2 regions of the Cryobacterium sp. Hb1 genome follow, and region 1 is predicted to be linked to the other one. Evidence: riboswitches for the same ligand, from Rfam matches in the RefSeq annotation. Region 1 holds a riboswitch; the other holds the start of a gene.
What was found. A riboswitch is a leader RNA that binds a small molecule or an ion and turns the genes downstream of it on or off. The one in region 1 is predicted to bind thiamine pyrophosphate.
Positions count from the first base shown of each region.

Region 2: it holds a riboswitch for thiamine pyrophosphate, as region 1 does, so the genes downstream of both, E3T38_RS12815 (ECF transporter S component) here and E3T38_RS14995 (3-oxoacyl-ACP reductase) in region 1, are expected to answer to the same signal.

Region 1 is NZ_SOHI01000036.1:19,480-26,979, forward strand. Features, by position in the region: gene E3T38_RS14970 (TerC family protein) at 1-852, opposite strand, end outside; gene E3T38_RS14975 (hypothetical protein) at 1,017-1,283, opposite strand; gene E3T38_RS14980 (multicopper oxidase family protein) at 1,646-3,253, opposite strand; gene E3T38_RS16805 (hypothetical protein) at 3,405-3,632, opposite strand; gene E3T38_RS14985 (hypothetical protein) at 4,085-4,465, shown strand; gene E3T38_RS17220 (RNA polymerase sigma factor) at 4,574-4,765, shown strand; TPP riboswitch at 5,148-5,248, shown strand; gene E3T38_RS14995 (3-oxoacyl-ACP reductase) at 5,305-6,069, shown strand; gene E3T38_RS15000 (LLM class flavin-dependent oxidoreductase) at 6,083-7,399, shown strand; gene E3T38_RS15005 (ABC transporter ATP-binding protein) at 7,396-7,500, opposite strand, start outside.
Region 2 is NZ_SOHI01000028.1:373,268-380,767, reverse strand. Features, by position in the region: gene E3T38_RS12840 (hypothetical protein) at 1-923, shown strand, start outside; gene E3T38_RS12835 (hypothetical protein) at 924-1,187, opposite strand; gene E3T38_RS12830 (AAA family ATPase) at 1,184-1,795, opposite strand; gene E3T38_RS12825 (energy-coupling factor transporter transmembrane protein EcfT) at 1,788-2,582, opposite strand; gene E3T38_RS12820 (ABC transporter ATP-binding protein) at 2,579-4,108, opposite strand; gene E3T38_RS12815 (ECF transporter S component) at 4,112-4,771, opposite strand; TPP riboswitch at 4,804-4,914, opposite strand; gene E3T38_RS12810 (hypothetical protein) at 5,262-5,591, opposite strand; gene dinB (DNA polymerase IV) at 5,617-6,831, opposite strand; gene E3T38_RS12800 (VIT1/CCC1 transporter family protein) at 7,015-7,500, opposite strand, start outside.

The sequences.
Region 1 (7,500 bases):
GACGAGAAGCGATACCGTGGTGGGTATGTAAAAGACTTCGAGCAGCAGCATTTTCACCCCGACCCAGACGAGGAGTACGGCAAGACCGATCTTCAGATAGACGAAGCGGTGCATTAGGTCGGCGAGGAGAAAGTACATCGCCCGGAGCCCGAGGATCGCGAACGCGTTGGCGGTGAAGACGAGGAACGGTTCGGAGGTCACGGCGAATATCGCGGGAATAGAGTCGACGGCGAAGACGATGTCGGTGACCTCGACGAGCACGAGTACTGCGAGCAACGGGGTCGCCAGAAGAATCCCGCCTTTCCTAATGAGGAGGCGCTGTTCGTAAAAGGCATCGGTCATCGGTACGTGCCCGCGGAACCAGGTGTAGGTGCGGGACTTCTCGGGGTCGAAGTTTTGATTCCGGTGACGGAGCATCTGAATGCCCGTGAAGACCAGGAACGCGCCGAAGATGTAGAGCACCCAGCTGAAGTTCTCGATCAGGGCAGCGCCTGCTGCAATGAAGATCCCGCGAAAGACCAGCGCTCCAAGCACACCGAGAAACAAGACGCGGTGTTGAAACTGCGGTGGTACGGCGAATGCGGTGAAGATGATCGCCCAGATGAATACGTTGTCGACCGCGAGTGACTTCTCGATCACGAAGCCAGCGAAGTATTGCTGGCCGAATTCGGCGCCGAATAGCCACCAAATGATTGCGCCGAAGGTGACGCCGGACGCGACCCAGAAGATCGACCATCCCGCGGCTTCCTTCACACCGATGATGTGCGCCGTGCGATGGGCGATGAGGTCGATGGCGAGCATGGCCATGATGACACCAAGAACAGTCAGCCAGGCCCATAGAGGAACGGTCATTGCAGATGCCGCCTTCCGAGATGAGTTCACTCGGAGGTCTGGTCCAGCCTGGTCGGCCAACTCCGCCGAACCCCGATGACGGGATCGAATTGACGACGAAGCTTCTGGGGATTACTCCCCTCCTGGGGGTAGTAAACCAGACTTCAGCAGCAAAGTCGATAGGTTCAGGCCGGATCCACAATCTTTGTGGGCTTCCTCGACACCGTGCGGGTCAGAGGTTTCAGCGTATGCGGCGGTGAGTTCGGGGAAGATGACCCGTCGTCGAGGGTGTCGGTGGGGTTATTCATGGTGGCCAGATCGAGCATTGAGGCGGTGGAGAAGTAGCGGCGTTTCCGGGCTTCCCGTTCGTCGTGCTGCTCGATCAGGATCGATCGGGCTAGGCATAACAGGGCTGCGGGGTCAGGTCCACAGCTGAGCCTGTTCCCTGTCACGGGTCTTAGGGACTCCGAATCGGTCCAGTGGGCGCTGCACGGTGTGTGCTCCAACGCGACTGGACCGATTCCCCAGGCGCTGCGTCGGCTGTGTCGCATGAAGCAGGGTCATTTACCGCAAACGCGAGGCCCGCCGGCGGTATCTGCGGGGAATAGTCATGCACGGGTCCTCTTTCGGCCGAATGCCGCGAACGCGCCAAGTCCAAGGCCAATTGCGGGCAGGACCAGCGCAGCAAGACCCAGACCGAGAGCAACCTCGGCGTCAGACCCTGATGCGCTGGTCACGGGCGATTTGGGCGTGGCAGAGTCCGCGCTCGCACAACGGTAGCCAACCTTCCGCCTCTGCCCGACTTCCAGCCCGGTCAGGCGAGTCCAGTGTCCCATTGTGCTGGGGCCGCTGTTATCGGATTGTTCGTGATGGTATCAACCGCGTCCTCGGGTCCAACCCGATATTGAACCATCATGTCGTGATCCTCATGCACGGTGTTGTGACAGTGAATCATGTACCGGCCACGATGTGGCCCGAACTTCATCAGGAGCTTCACGTTTTCATTCTCGCCGACGTAGACAACGTCTTTCGGACCCTTCTCATGTGCGAATGGAGCCCGACCGTTCCGGCTGAGAATTTGAAAATCAATCAGGTGTAGGTGCATGGGGTGAAACCAGCCGCCGGCGTTGTTGGCAAATTCCCAAACCTCAACCGAGTTCAGTTCTGGATTCGCCAACACCTCACGGAAGTTACTGGCAACGACTTGCTCCCACGTACTGCCGTTCACGGTCCACAAACCGTTATTGCGGTTGACCCGGAAGGAGCGCTGAACCGTCGCTGCGGAAGACTTGAGCGACATGACCTCGCAGGGGGCCAGTTGTACGGGAATCGTGTTCCAGGTGGGATCGTTCGTGTCGACCGTGTCCGGAACGACGTCGAAAGCCATGATCGAGTTCGTGAATTCGTAGTCGACATTGTTTTTATTGGACAGGTTTCGCAACACGATCCGTTGGCCTGGCGTGTATTTACGAAAATCGATGAGGATTTCATAGCGCTCGGCTGGCGCGTGGCGCCAGCTCGCCACGGACTGGGATACCGGCATCAGACCGCCGTCGGTGGCGACCATTGTCACGGGATCGCCCGTGCTGAGGGTCGGACGCAGTGACCGGGAAAGGCAGGCGTTGAGGACGCGGAACCGGTAAACGCGCTTTTTGACTTTCATGACCGGCCACGGCCTGCCGTTGACCATAATCACATCGCCCCAGAGCCCGGAGTGGTCATTACTGTCATAACCAAGTGATCCGTCGACGGCGAACATGGCGTCATTAATGGTCAGGGCCACGTCGAATTCTCCTTGGGGAAGGAGCGCTCGTTCAAGCGGATCATGCATGTGATACTGCGCGGCCAGGCCCGAGTAGACGTTGATCGCGGTGTTATGCACCGCATGATCGTGGTACCACACGGAGCGGGCCGCTTGAAAATTCGGGTACAAGTAGTCCTTGCGAAACCCCGGATTCGTAATGTCGTTTGCATAGCCGTCATATTGCGGCAGCGAGGCCGATCCATGCAGGTGCGTGGACGTGAACAGCGGATGACCATGGATCGGGTGCTTAGCGGGTAACTGATTACGCACCCGCAGCACAGCCTTCGTCCCTTGATCGACGCTGATGGTGGGACCAGGGAAAATACCGTTATACCCAAGAATCGGGGTCTTTAATCGGGGGAGAATAGCGGCACTGGCCGCCATCTCCGCGACGGTGTAATACTGCACGGGCGCCCCATCGACGGGATCAATACCCGTTCGATCCGGTCGCAATATGGGCGCCTGAACGAAAGGTGTTTGAAAGGGCCTGGGTAATTCACTTGGATCAAGAGCGCTCGCAGCTCCTGCTTCCGCCTTCCGCAGGGGGAGTGTCAACAAACCCACTCCTACCGCTCCTACACCACCTAATAACAAAACTTGTCGCCGTGAAATAGTCATGCTGCTAATCCTTTTTTATGCTGTTGGATTAGGCACGGTATAACGCATCGGAGCGGGTGGATATGGATCTTTTCTTACAGAAGTGTGACGTCTGGAGCCGGGAGAAAATCAGGCATTATGGTTATTCTCTGGTGCCAAAAAAATAGCTTCATCATGAAATTTCAATAACCAGGGTGGACCGGATGGTTTCGCCCTGTGCGGCGGTCTGCCTGGCCGGGGACAACAGGCCTTGAGGCTCCAGCCCCGTCACCCCGACGACCACCCGCACCCGGTGGATTACTGGGGAATCCTTCCACGCAACTCCGGTGCAGGCTCGGCCGACATCCAACCGTGACTCACCAATGAGTTCACGCCGATAGCGCACGCCACGCCCCGTCATTAATGACCATAGATACTCCCCGCGGCGTGCGGAGCTCCGTCCTGCTGGTGGAAAGAACAATGACCACTGCGACTCCGAGCAGCACGAGAAGAAACGAACTTACTGCCACCAGCCGGCGACGATGCTATTACCGCCGACCGAGAAGAGAACCAGTATTGCCAACAGTTTCAAGCGGTCAATGCAACGATTGCATAACATTACGAACGTATCGCCCAGGAATTCAGAATTTGTTACATAGTTTGTCAGACGGTCTGCGTGGTGCGAAAGATCAGCGCGCAAGCCACAGCGACGTGAATTAATCCTGTTCCGCGGATGCTGAAACCGTGGCTTCTTAGTCGCAGTGGTCATTGACGTTATCTCGACAGCTATGTGACCGATTTCTTGTCTATCAATTGTCTTGACATCTCCCATTGAGATCACATAGATTTTAAGCGCTGCCCTGGACCTTGTCAGTGGATTCACTCACCACGTCTAGGGAGTCCCTTGTCTACAGTTACTATTCGATCGTTCCGGCCCGCATCGTGACCGACGCCGAGACGGAGCCGCGTTCTCCGGAAAGCAGTATCGGCGGTCATCTGCTACTCGAACGGGTGGCCGCGGGTGACGCACTCGCCTTCGGCTCCTTGTATGACGCCTTCGTCGCCGACACCTATGCAATCTGCCTGAATAAGTGTGCAAACCCGTCACTGGCCGACAAAGCCATGGCAAAAACATGGATCTTCATATGGAGCCATGCCGCCGCACTTAACGACCAGGCGGGTTCAACGAAATTCATCGTGCTATCCGCTACTTGGACCGTCACCTCGCAGGGCGGCAGATACTTCCCCAGCTGATTACCGGATAGTCAGGGTGATGCATTCCTTCCCCATTCTGAGACTTCTCATGCGTCCGGTTGGATTCTGGTGGACCGTGCTGTTGACGGCGATGTTCGAGCGTTCGAGGTGCTCGTACGGCGGCACGGGCCGCTGATACGCATGTACGTGATGCGCATCCTGGGCGCTAAAAGCGAGGTGGACGACGTCGTCCAAGAAACATTCATCACGGCATGGGCGAAACTGCCGAATCTAGAGAGAACCCTGCTGTGGTCAGGACACGGCGTCGGCGCGGCTTATTCGTGGGGGCAACCCGCATAAAGACGGTCCTCGAGTGCTGGGCGCTGCTCACTCTTGCCTACTGTTTAGGTGGCTGTTCAGGCTGTCAGGTGCTTTGCGCGGCCGTGAGCGCCTTGGCCTTGCCCCGGTGAGTAGACACCTCACAAGAGAGAATGTTCTTAGCCTGGCGCAGCCACCGGAGCCCCCGTGTCGATCGTGTGCACCGACGGATGCTGAAGCAGACTGACGGTATCGGTGAGCCGGCCCGAGGCGATGGTGGCGTGTAGCGCCCGCTGCTCATTCGCGTCCGTAAATAACGGAGTTGGCGCTGAGCCCTGCGACGACAAAGTCGACCAGCGCGGCAGTTGATGAGTTCAGGCCTGGGACGCGAATTCGCCGGTACCGGTGGTTGCGTATACTCAGTCGCAGCGACACGGGGTGCCGACTGGATGACGGTCGGCTGAGATGACACCCGTTGAACCTGATCTAGTTCGAACTAGCGAAGGGATGTCACGGAGAATTTCGTGTACCAGAGTGGTGCCGGATCTCGTCCTTTCGCCTTACCTAAGGTGAAGAAAATCATGCAAATAGCAGAACAGATTGTCCTGGTCACCGGCGGTGCACGCGGCTTGGGTACAAGCATCGTGCACGCTTTCGCGGCTCAGGGCGCCCGGGTCGTCATTAACTATCGCAACAGCGCCGCAGCGGCGGAGACCCTGGTTGCCAGCTATGGTCCTGAACACGCTTTTGCTGTGCGGGCCGACGTCACCGACCGAGAACAGGTCGCGGCAATATTCACGCAGGCTCAGGCACATTTCGGGTCCCCTGTTACAACGGTGGTCAATAACGCGTTGGCCGATTTCCGCTTCAACGGCGATGCCCGCTCCGGCGCTGCCGACATCAGTTGGGACGAGTTCGAGGCGCAGTTCTCTGGCAGTGTCCGCGGTGCCCTGAACACGACCCAGCAGGCGCTGGCCGGCATGCGCGAAGCCGGGTTCGGCCGCATTATCAACATCGGCACGAACCTGTTCCAAAACCCGGTGGTGCCGTACCACGACTACACGGCCTCCAAGGCCGCACTGCTCTCATTGACCCGCACCCTTGCCTCAGACCTTGGCCCGCACAACATCGCGGTGAACATGGTCTCCGGCGGACTGTTGCGCACCACGGATGCCAGCGCAGCCACCCCCGAGGACGTGTTCGACTTCATTGCCGCGTCCACCCCGCTACGCAGGGTGACAACCCCCGCCGAATTTGCCGATGCGGTACTTTTTTTTGCTTCCCCCTGGGCGCGGTCGGTCACCGGGCAGAACCTGGTGGTCGACGGCGGCCTGGTGATGAACTAGGGGCGCGTCGGTCATGTCAGCTCCGCGCCAGCTTCACTTCAATGCATTCCTCATGGGTTGTGGCCACCACGGTGCCGCTTGGCGGCGGCCACAGTCGCCCGCAGACCAGTTGGGAGACATCAGTTTCTATGAACGGCTCGCTCAAAGCGCTGAACGTGGTTTCTTTGATGCCGTGTTCTTCGCCGACGGACACGCCGTCGGTGATGTGAGTACCGGCCCGCGGTGGTTTCTTGAGCCGTTGACCGCGATGGCCGCGATGGCGCGGGCGACGAGCCGCATCGGGCTGGTCAGCACCGTCTCGGCGACCTTTTACACGCCGTTCCACGCGGCGCGCATGCTTGCATCGTTGGATCACATCAGTAAGGGGCGCATCGGCTGGAACGTGGTCACCTCCATGTTTGACGCCGAAGCCCGCAACCATGGAATGGACGTGCTGCCCTCCCATGATCAGCGCTACAGCCGAGCAGGGGAGTTCATCGAGGTGGCACTGAAATTGTGGGATTCGTGGGAGGACGATGCTCTGGTCCTAGACCGCGGAGGTCTCTATGCTGACCCGACCCGGGTGCGAGCAATCGGCCACTCCGGCGAACACTTTCGGGTGGACGGTCCGCTGACGGTGCCGCGCCCGCCGCAAGGTCGACCGGTATTGTTCCAGGCCGGCGCCTCCGACCCTGGCCGGGCGCTGGCCGCCCGTTATGCCGAAGGAATCTATGCGGTGGCATATGACCTCGCCAGCGGGCAGGAGTATTACCAAGATGTGAAGAGGCGCATCACCGTAGCCGGCCGCGATCCGGATGCGGTGTTGATCATGCCCGGACTCGTCACTTATGTCGGGTCCACACAGGCGAAGGCGCAGGCGCAGCAAGCGGAGGTCGACGCCCTCCTGCCGACCGAGCAGTCGCTCGCGCAGCTGGGAACGTTCGTGCAACAGGATTGCAGTGCCTGGGACTTGGATGCGCCGGTGCCGCCGCTGCCGCCGCTGGCCGGCTTCACCGGGCCGCAGGGCCGGTATGCGACCATCCTACGAATTATTCAGGCTGAGCAGCCCACGGTCAGGCAGCTACTGGGCCGGCTTGCCGCCGGCGGTGGGCATTGCACCATGGTCGGAACGCCGGAGCAGATCGCCGACCAAATCGAGTTGTGGTTTCATTCCGGTGCCGCAGACGGCTTCAATGTCATGCCGCCGCTGCTGCCGGAATCCTTGGACGAGTTCGTGGACCGGGTGATCCCAGTGTTGCAAAGGCGCGGCCTGTTCCGCACCCGCTATACCGCCGATACCTTGCGTGGGCACTTGGGGCTACAACGCCCCACGGTCGGCGCTGACGTTTAGGGTGCTCTGGACGAGCGGGTTTCCTCGTGCAGGGTCGCCAGGAGTGTGCGTTCGTATTCGGCGAACTCTACTGAGGTGGTCATCGACAGCGCGCGCGGCCG
Region 2 (7,500 bases), on a different contig from region 1:
GCGAGAGCGGCCCGGTTGTGACGCTCACAGCCGCCGACTTTCAAAGCTATCTCGACTACGACAAGGCCGGTGCCCGCTCAGTGACTGTGTTCGCTGACGAACAGTGGACCGAGCTCGAATTGTTGCAGGGCTTATTGCTCGGGTCGAGCAACAACCACGCCGACAGTTTGGCCCGCTGGGCGTTCGGGTCGGTCGACGCCTACGTGGTCGCCGCCAACGCCTGGCTGGCGCACAACGGGCTAGCGGATACCGCCGTCGTCGATGCGACCGGGCTGCACGACGCCAGCGCCGGCACCGCCACCGACCTGGCCCGCCTGGCCGGCCTCGCCGCAATCGATCCGATCGTTTCGGCAATGCTGGAGAGTCCCGCATCCGCTTTGGCAAACCGCCGTGGTGTGCAGAACACGACGTCGTACCTGCCCGAAGAAGGCATCACGGGCATTTCACGCAGCTACACGGATGCGGCCGGCGTCTGTTTTCTGTTCACCGCCGAGATCAGTGACGGTGCCTCGAGCTTCACGTTCTCGGGTGCCTACATCGGCGAACCTTCCTATGATGCGCTCACTGCGGATCTGACCGCGCTCATGGCGAGCGCGCGAACTGGAGTTGGCCCGTTACCTGTACTGGCCGCCGGTGACGCATACGCGACGTTTGAATCCGCATGGGGTGATGACGCCTCAGCCGTGGTCGGCGTCTCGCGCACGCGCTATGCGTGGCAGGCCGCCAGCCCGGAGGCCGCAACGGTCACGCTCAAGGATTTCACCACGGCCCGCACCGGCGCGAACATCGGCCAGGTACAGCTCAGCGTGGCCGGGGAGAAGCTCTCGGCCGCCTTGAAACTCGACCAGGCCATCAACGACCCTGGAGTCGGCTGGCGGCTGCTCCATCCGGTCATGATGATCTCGGCATTGCTCGACCAGTAACTAGATCGGATCGACCTCGGCGTCAACGGGATCGCTTTCGCCCTCGTCGAAGGCGTAGCGCACGCGCAGTTGCCCGCTCACGTCTCGTTGGTCGACCTCGTCGTACCAGAACACCGATTCCAGTCCGGCGACGGCGGCCACCATGCTGATGCGTGCCTCGTGTTTGCCGCGCACGAGGGACCGGGAATCGATCTGACCCTCGAGCGGGCCATCGATGAACTCGGCAACGTACAGGGTGGGGGTTGCGCTGTCAGTATTGCTCATGGCAAACAATCTAGTCCTCTGCGGCCGGAGCTGCCCGCCCGTAATCGAACGGTCGCGCGAGGTTCAGGCCCCTCCTGTTTGAGATAGGTCGCCCACTCCTGCTGCCACTGGTCCCAGTGACTGCGAAATGCTTCTCCGTCGCGATCGAGCGCACGTTGTTTACGCAGAGCGTCGTCGGCCGCGAGCCAGACCCGCACCTGACTGAGCGGCTCGTGCGCGGCCGCGAGAGTTCCGCAGCCCTCCACAATCAAGGGGAGGGCTGCGTCGAGCGGATTCCACTCCGCCGCCTGACTCGCAGTCCAGTCGTAGCGCTGCCATGCCGCCGGCAGGCCTCGGTGCCGTGGCTGGAGAACGTAACGGTGCAGGTGGCTGACGGCCGCGTCGAGGCCGTCCCAGCCGGGATAGATGTCGTCCATCCGCACCAGTTGTGGGCTGTGCGGGCCAGGCCAGTGCTTTCTCAGTGTGTCGGCGAGGGTGCTCTTGCCCGCACCGCTAGGACCGTCAATGAGCACCACGGGGTTCGGGCCAGCAGCAGCCACGGCCTGCAGTAACGGCGCCAGCAGGACCATATCGTCTTGTGCGGCCTTTCTTCTATCGGTGTCAGGCAAGAATGAAGCTCCAGGTTCCAGCCCACACCGCAACGCCAATGGCGATACCGGCAATGGCGAATCCGATGCCGACCAGGACCGCGTCGGCCGCTCGGACCCGCGACGGTCGTGCCCAGGTACGGGGCTCGTCGCTGCCGAATCCGCGCGCCTCCATGGCCGTGGCGAGTTTACTGCCCCGACGCACCGAAATGACGAGCAGGGAAAAGGCCGGGCCGAAGAACCGGCGAGCGGCACCGCGCAGTCCACCGCCATCGCCGACCCCGCGGGCCCGACGGGCAAGCGTAAGCGAGTGCCAGTCTTCGATGAACATACCCACGAGTCGCAGACCAGCCAAACCACCGAGCACAAACCGCGCGGGCAGCCGCAGCACCTGGGCGAGGCCATCGGCGAGGTCTGTCGGATCCGTCGTGGCGAGCAGCACGATACCGGGCAGACCGATGGCGAGCACCCGCAGCCCGATGGCCAGGCCGAGCTGGGCTGAGCCTTCGGTCACCGAGATGAATCCGAACTGCCACAGCAGCGCGCCGGAGTCTTCGCCATAGAGCACCGTCGTGATCATAGCCATCGGGGCTGCAATCCAGACCGGTGCCGTTCGCAGCCAAAATTGTCGGGCGCTCAGGCCGCACCAGAGCAAAAGTCCGGCCTCGAGCAGCAGGGCGACTCCAGCCGAGACCCAGTCGATCGAGAGCAGCAGCGCACAGCTCACGATCAGGGCAACTGCAAGCTTGGCGACCGGGTTGAGTCGGGCGACGACGCTCGGGCGGATCGTCGGGGTCAGCAGGCTCATGGCGCTCCCGTCCCGAGCCGGATCGGGTCAGGCATACCAAGCCGGTATTCCTCGTCCGCGAGAGCGTTGACGAACTGGGCGTCGTGGGTGACCGCGACGAGCGCGATGCCCTCATCGAGCAGCTCGGCCAGAAGGGTCACGAGTTCCTGCCAGGTACGGGAATCCTGCCCGAAGGTCGGCTCATCGAGCACGAGCAGGCGGGGACGGGTCGCGAGAACGGTGGCGACGGACATCCGCCTCTTCTCGCCACCCGACAGGGTGAACGGGTTGGCGTCGGCGAGATGGTCGAGTCGCAGCCGGTGCAACAGCTCGTCGACGCGGCTGGTCTGTTCGGCCTGGCTGAGCCCGAGGGCGCGCGGGCCGATCTGCAGGTCGGCCCGCACCGTCGCGGCCAGGAATTGGTGTTCCGGGTCTTGAAAGACGGTTCCAATGCGGGTCAGCAGCTGCTGGGAACGCCAGCGGTGCGGCTCGGAAACGATACCGGCCGCAAGGGTGTCACTTGCCTGCAGCGTTCCCCCGGCCGGCTTCAACAATCCGGCCAGCGTGAGGGCGAGGGTGGATTTTCCGGCGCCGTTGGGGCCGGTCACAACGGTGGCGGTGCCGGCCCGCAGGTTGAGGGTGATGCCAGCGGCGACAACGGATGCCGCGCGCCGGCCAAACGGAACACGACCCACCGCGAGCCCCTCGGCCCGCAACAGGGTCTGCGCCGGGGTGATCGGAGAGCGCGTCGGAAACCGGGGGGGCAGGGCCGGCACCCAGACGCCGGCCTGCGCCAACCGCTCACCTTGCCCCGACAGGATTTCGCGGGTGGGGCCGTCGGCCAGCACGCCCCCGGCCGGGTCGAGCACGATGACGCGGTCAACGACGTCCTGCCAGACCTCGACCCGATGCTCGATGACCACAAAGGTGGCCCCGGAATGATCGAGGGAGCGCACAACGGCGTCGCGCACCTCGATGACACCGGTGGGGTCGAGGTTCGCGGTCGGCTCGTCGAGCAGCAACAGCCCCGGCCGCATAGCGAGCACGCCCGCCAGCGCCAGGCGTTGCTTCTGCCCGCCGCTCAGGCTCGAGGTCGGGTGGTCGAGGGGCAGGTCCAGGCCGACCTCAGTGAGAGCCTGGCGCACCCGCGGCCAGATTTCGGCGCGCGGAACGGCGAGGTTCTCGCAGCCGAATGCGACGTCATCTCCGACCCTGGCCAGCACAACCTGAGAGTCCGGATCCTGCAGCACGAGTCCGACCCGCCCGCGCGCCTCGGCCGCGCGGCGGCCGTCGATGAGCAGGCTGCCGGTCTCGTCGCCGTCTTCGGCATCGCCGAGCACGCCGGCCAACGCGTGCATGAGAGTACTCTTGCCGGCACCGCTGGCACCGAGCAGCAAAACCCGCTCGCCGGGCGTGACCTGCAGGTCAAGCCCGGACACCGCCTGATTGTGGCGCCCGGCGTGGCGCCAGCCCCAGTCGCGGGCTCGAATCTGTACGGCGCGGATCTGCGCGCCGTGACCGGCCGGGAACGGCGGGGTGTCCAACATCCGCTAGCTGATCGCGGCGGAGGGTGCTCGCGACCCTTCCCGACCAGCAGCAAACCGGCTCAGCGCACCGGTGCGGGCCAGGCCGCGCACGGCCAGCCAGGACAGCAGGCCGGCCAGCACGGTGCCCGACACGACAGCGGATACGAAATAGACGACCCTGTAGCCGAAATCCAATGCCGCATAGCTCGTGAAGGTCGTGTCGAGCAGACCTACTGCCACGCCGGCGCCAGCGCCAGCGAGAAGGGCGACGCCGAGTCGCCAGTTGCTATAGAGGAACAGCGCGAGAATGATTTCGGCGCCGAGGCCTTCGACGACGCCCCAGATGAGCGTGGAGAAGCCCCACTGGGTACCGATCAGCATCGACACGACGGCGGCGACGACTTCGGTGTACACGGCTGCGCCTGGCTTTCGGATGATGAGACCGCCGAGCACTCCGGCGAACAGCCAGCCACCGGCGAGGAGACCCTCGAGACCGGGCGTGAACGCGAGGATGGCGCTGAGCGGGGACCAGGCCAGGCCCCAGGCCCAGAAGATGACGCCGCTCGCAACGCCGATGACACTCGCGACGACGATGTCGACCACGCGCCAGCGAAAGTTGCGGGGCTTCTTCGCCCTCGAAGTCTGGCGAGTGGACTGACGGAGTGAACTCGTTGTAGCGTGCACTGTTCGTGCCCTTTCCGTAGGTGAATACAGGGGCACGGGATCGAGAAGCCTCCCTGCGCTGGCATGATCCAGATCAGGTTCGACGGTCGAAGCTTGGTCAGCTTCCTCTCAGCCCGGTGTACCGGACTCCCGTGATACCGCCAATTCTAGCGCCCCGCCTAGACTTGCGGCATGGGAATGACGACATGAGTATCAGCATCCTGCTCGTGTTGGCGGCGCTGTATCTCCTGCTGATGCGTCGGTTCCTGATGCGGCGTCGGCGCATCGCCCGGGGATTGCCGGTAAGCAGCCCGTGGCACTTTCCGCCCTGGCTGCGGCTCCGGGTGCCACGGTGGGCGCGCCGTCGGTTCGCGCGCCGGCCGCGCCGGCCCCGCCGCATCCGTTCTGCTCGTCGCCCCCGCCGCGCGCGCCCGGGCCCACCTGGGGGAACCGGGCCGAGTTTATAGACTGGGCCAGCGGCTCGGGCCCCGGCCCCGCCTAGAGAGCAGAGCTACTTCTTGAGGGCTCGGATTATTCGGGCCAGGGCGCGCCCGGCGACCAGAAGGAATGGCACACCGACGGCGAGCAGGGCGATGACGTTCGGCTCAAACCGAGCGGTGCCGCCCGACTTGACATAGGCACCGATCGGCAGCGATACGCCACCGCCGCCCCCACCGGATCCGACAGCACCGCCTTCGCCGGCATCACCGCCACCGAAACCGTAGTAGCTGAGCGCCACCGGTATGAGGGTGACGCCGTCAATTTGCACGGGATCACCGTAAGCCGATTTCACACCGGCGGAACGGAAGGCTTCTGCGAGTTTTTCCGGGAGGCTGGTCATTCCAACAGGGTAGTCGACTCGTGTCTTATGGGCGAGGCTTGAAGAAGGAGGCCGAACGCACTGTTCCCGCCCCGAATCGCTCAGTCACGGAATCGACCGCCAGCTCGGCGCCGCGCCAGTCCTCGTCGGGATCCCATAAGCCAACCGATCCCGACGCTGTACCGAGCTGCTCAGCCCGCACCCCGATCAGTCTCACCCGAATACCCGACGCGGCCAACAGGTCGAACGCTGCGACTGCTTCCTCATAGATTCGCCGGCCGACATTGCTCGGTTCAGCGAGGGTGCGCGACCTGGTAACGGTACTGAAGTCTGTGTAGCGCAGCTTGAGTGCCACGCGCCGTGCCACGAGATCGCTGCGCCGCAGCCGAGCGGCCACAAGGTCGCACTGCCGCAGCAATTCACTGTGCAATCGGTCGATGTCAGTCACGTCGTGTTCAAAGGTCACCTCGTGGCCGACGCTCTTCTCTTCCCGCTCGAGCGTCACCGAGCGTGGGTCACGCCCCCAGGACAGCTCGAACAGTTTCACACCGGAGGCCTCCCCCAGCGTTTTTTTCAGCACGTCCAAGGGCGTGCGGGCAATATCGCCGATGAGTTTCAGGCCGAGGCGCGTCAGCATCTGCTCGGTAGCGGACCCCACGCCCCAGAGTGCGGTCACGGGCAACGGATGCAAAAACTCCACCGTCTTTTCGGCCGGCACGACGAGCAGACCGTTGGGTTTGGCCAGGCCGGAGGCAAGTTTGGCGACGAACTTGGTCGACGCCGCGCCGACGGAGCAGACGAGGCCGGTTTCGGCGAACACGCGGGCGCGAATGAGCTCGCCGATCACAGCCGGTGAACCGAACAAATTAGTCGCGCCGGCAACGTCAAGAAACGCTTCGTCGATGCCCAGCCGTTCCACCAGTGGCGTGACGTCGTCGAAGATACTCATCACTCGGGTGGAAAAGTCTCGATACTGTCCCATGTGCGGCTCGAGTACGATCGCGTTCGGGCATTGCCGCAACGCGAGCGACATCGGCATGGCCGAGTTCACACCGTATTTTCGGGCGATGTAGTTGGCCGCCGTGACGACCGAACGGCCGCCGCGGTGGCCGACGATTACCGGCAGGTGCGCGAATTCAGGGTGAGAGAGCAACTCGACCGAGACAAAGAACGCGTCCAGATCAACGTGCAGCACCGTCGCCGAGCGGTCGTCGACGTCGTCCGCCGAAATCTGCCGCCCGCTGCCATCCTGTCTGCCCACCGAAAAACCCTAACCCGATCCGGCTCATATGCACTACCGACAGAGGGAAAATACAATTCCACGGCATAACTCCTGCAATTCACTGCTGAAAAATGTCGGGACCGCGTCTTTTCGCGGGAGCCGTACGTCACGTCACGCAATCTGCAGGAGTTATGCGACGGGACGACACGTTTTATCGAGCAGCTAGGCGAGCGTCGTTCCGAAAACCAGCCCGAGCAGGTAGGTGACTGCGGCCGCGCCCAGGCCGATCACGAGTTGTCGCAGCGCACGCTTCAGCGGCGGACCGCCAGAGAGCAGGCCGACGACTGCGCCGGTGGCCAACAGGGCGACGCCCACAAGAATGGTGGCGACGATGATTGCCGCGTAGCCGCTCATGCCGAACAGGTAGGGCAGCACTGGCAGCAGCGCCCCCGAGGCGAAGAAGCAGAAACTCGACAGGGCCGCTCCGGTGCCGGTGCCGATGGCCTCGTGCTCGTCATGCGTGGGCGCTTGCGGGCTGACCGCGGAGATCGGTCCGGTCGCCGCGTAGGCGGTAGCGAGTACCCCGCGGGCGTGCGCCTCCGCCTCGTCTTCAGACATGCCCCTGGCCCGGTAGACGAGGGTCAGCTCGTTGGCAGCGAGATCCAGGTGGGAGAGCACGCTCTTGGCCGGCGCGGCGGGGGTGGAAGC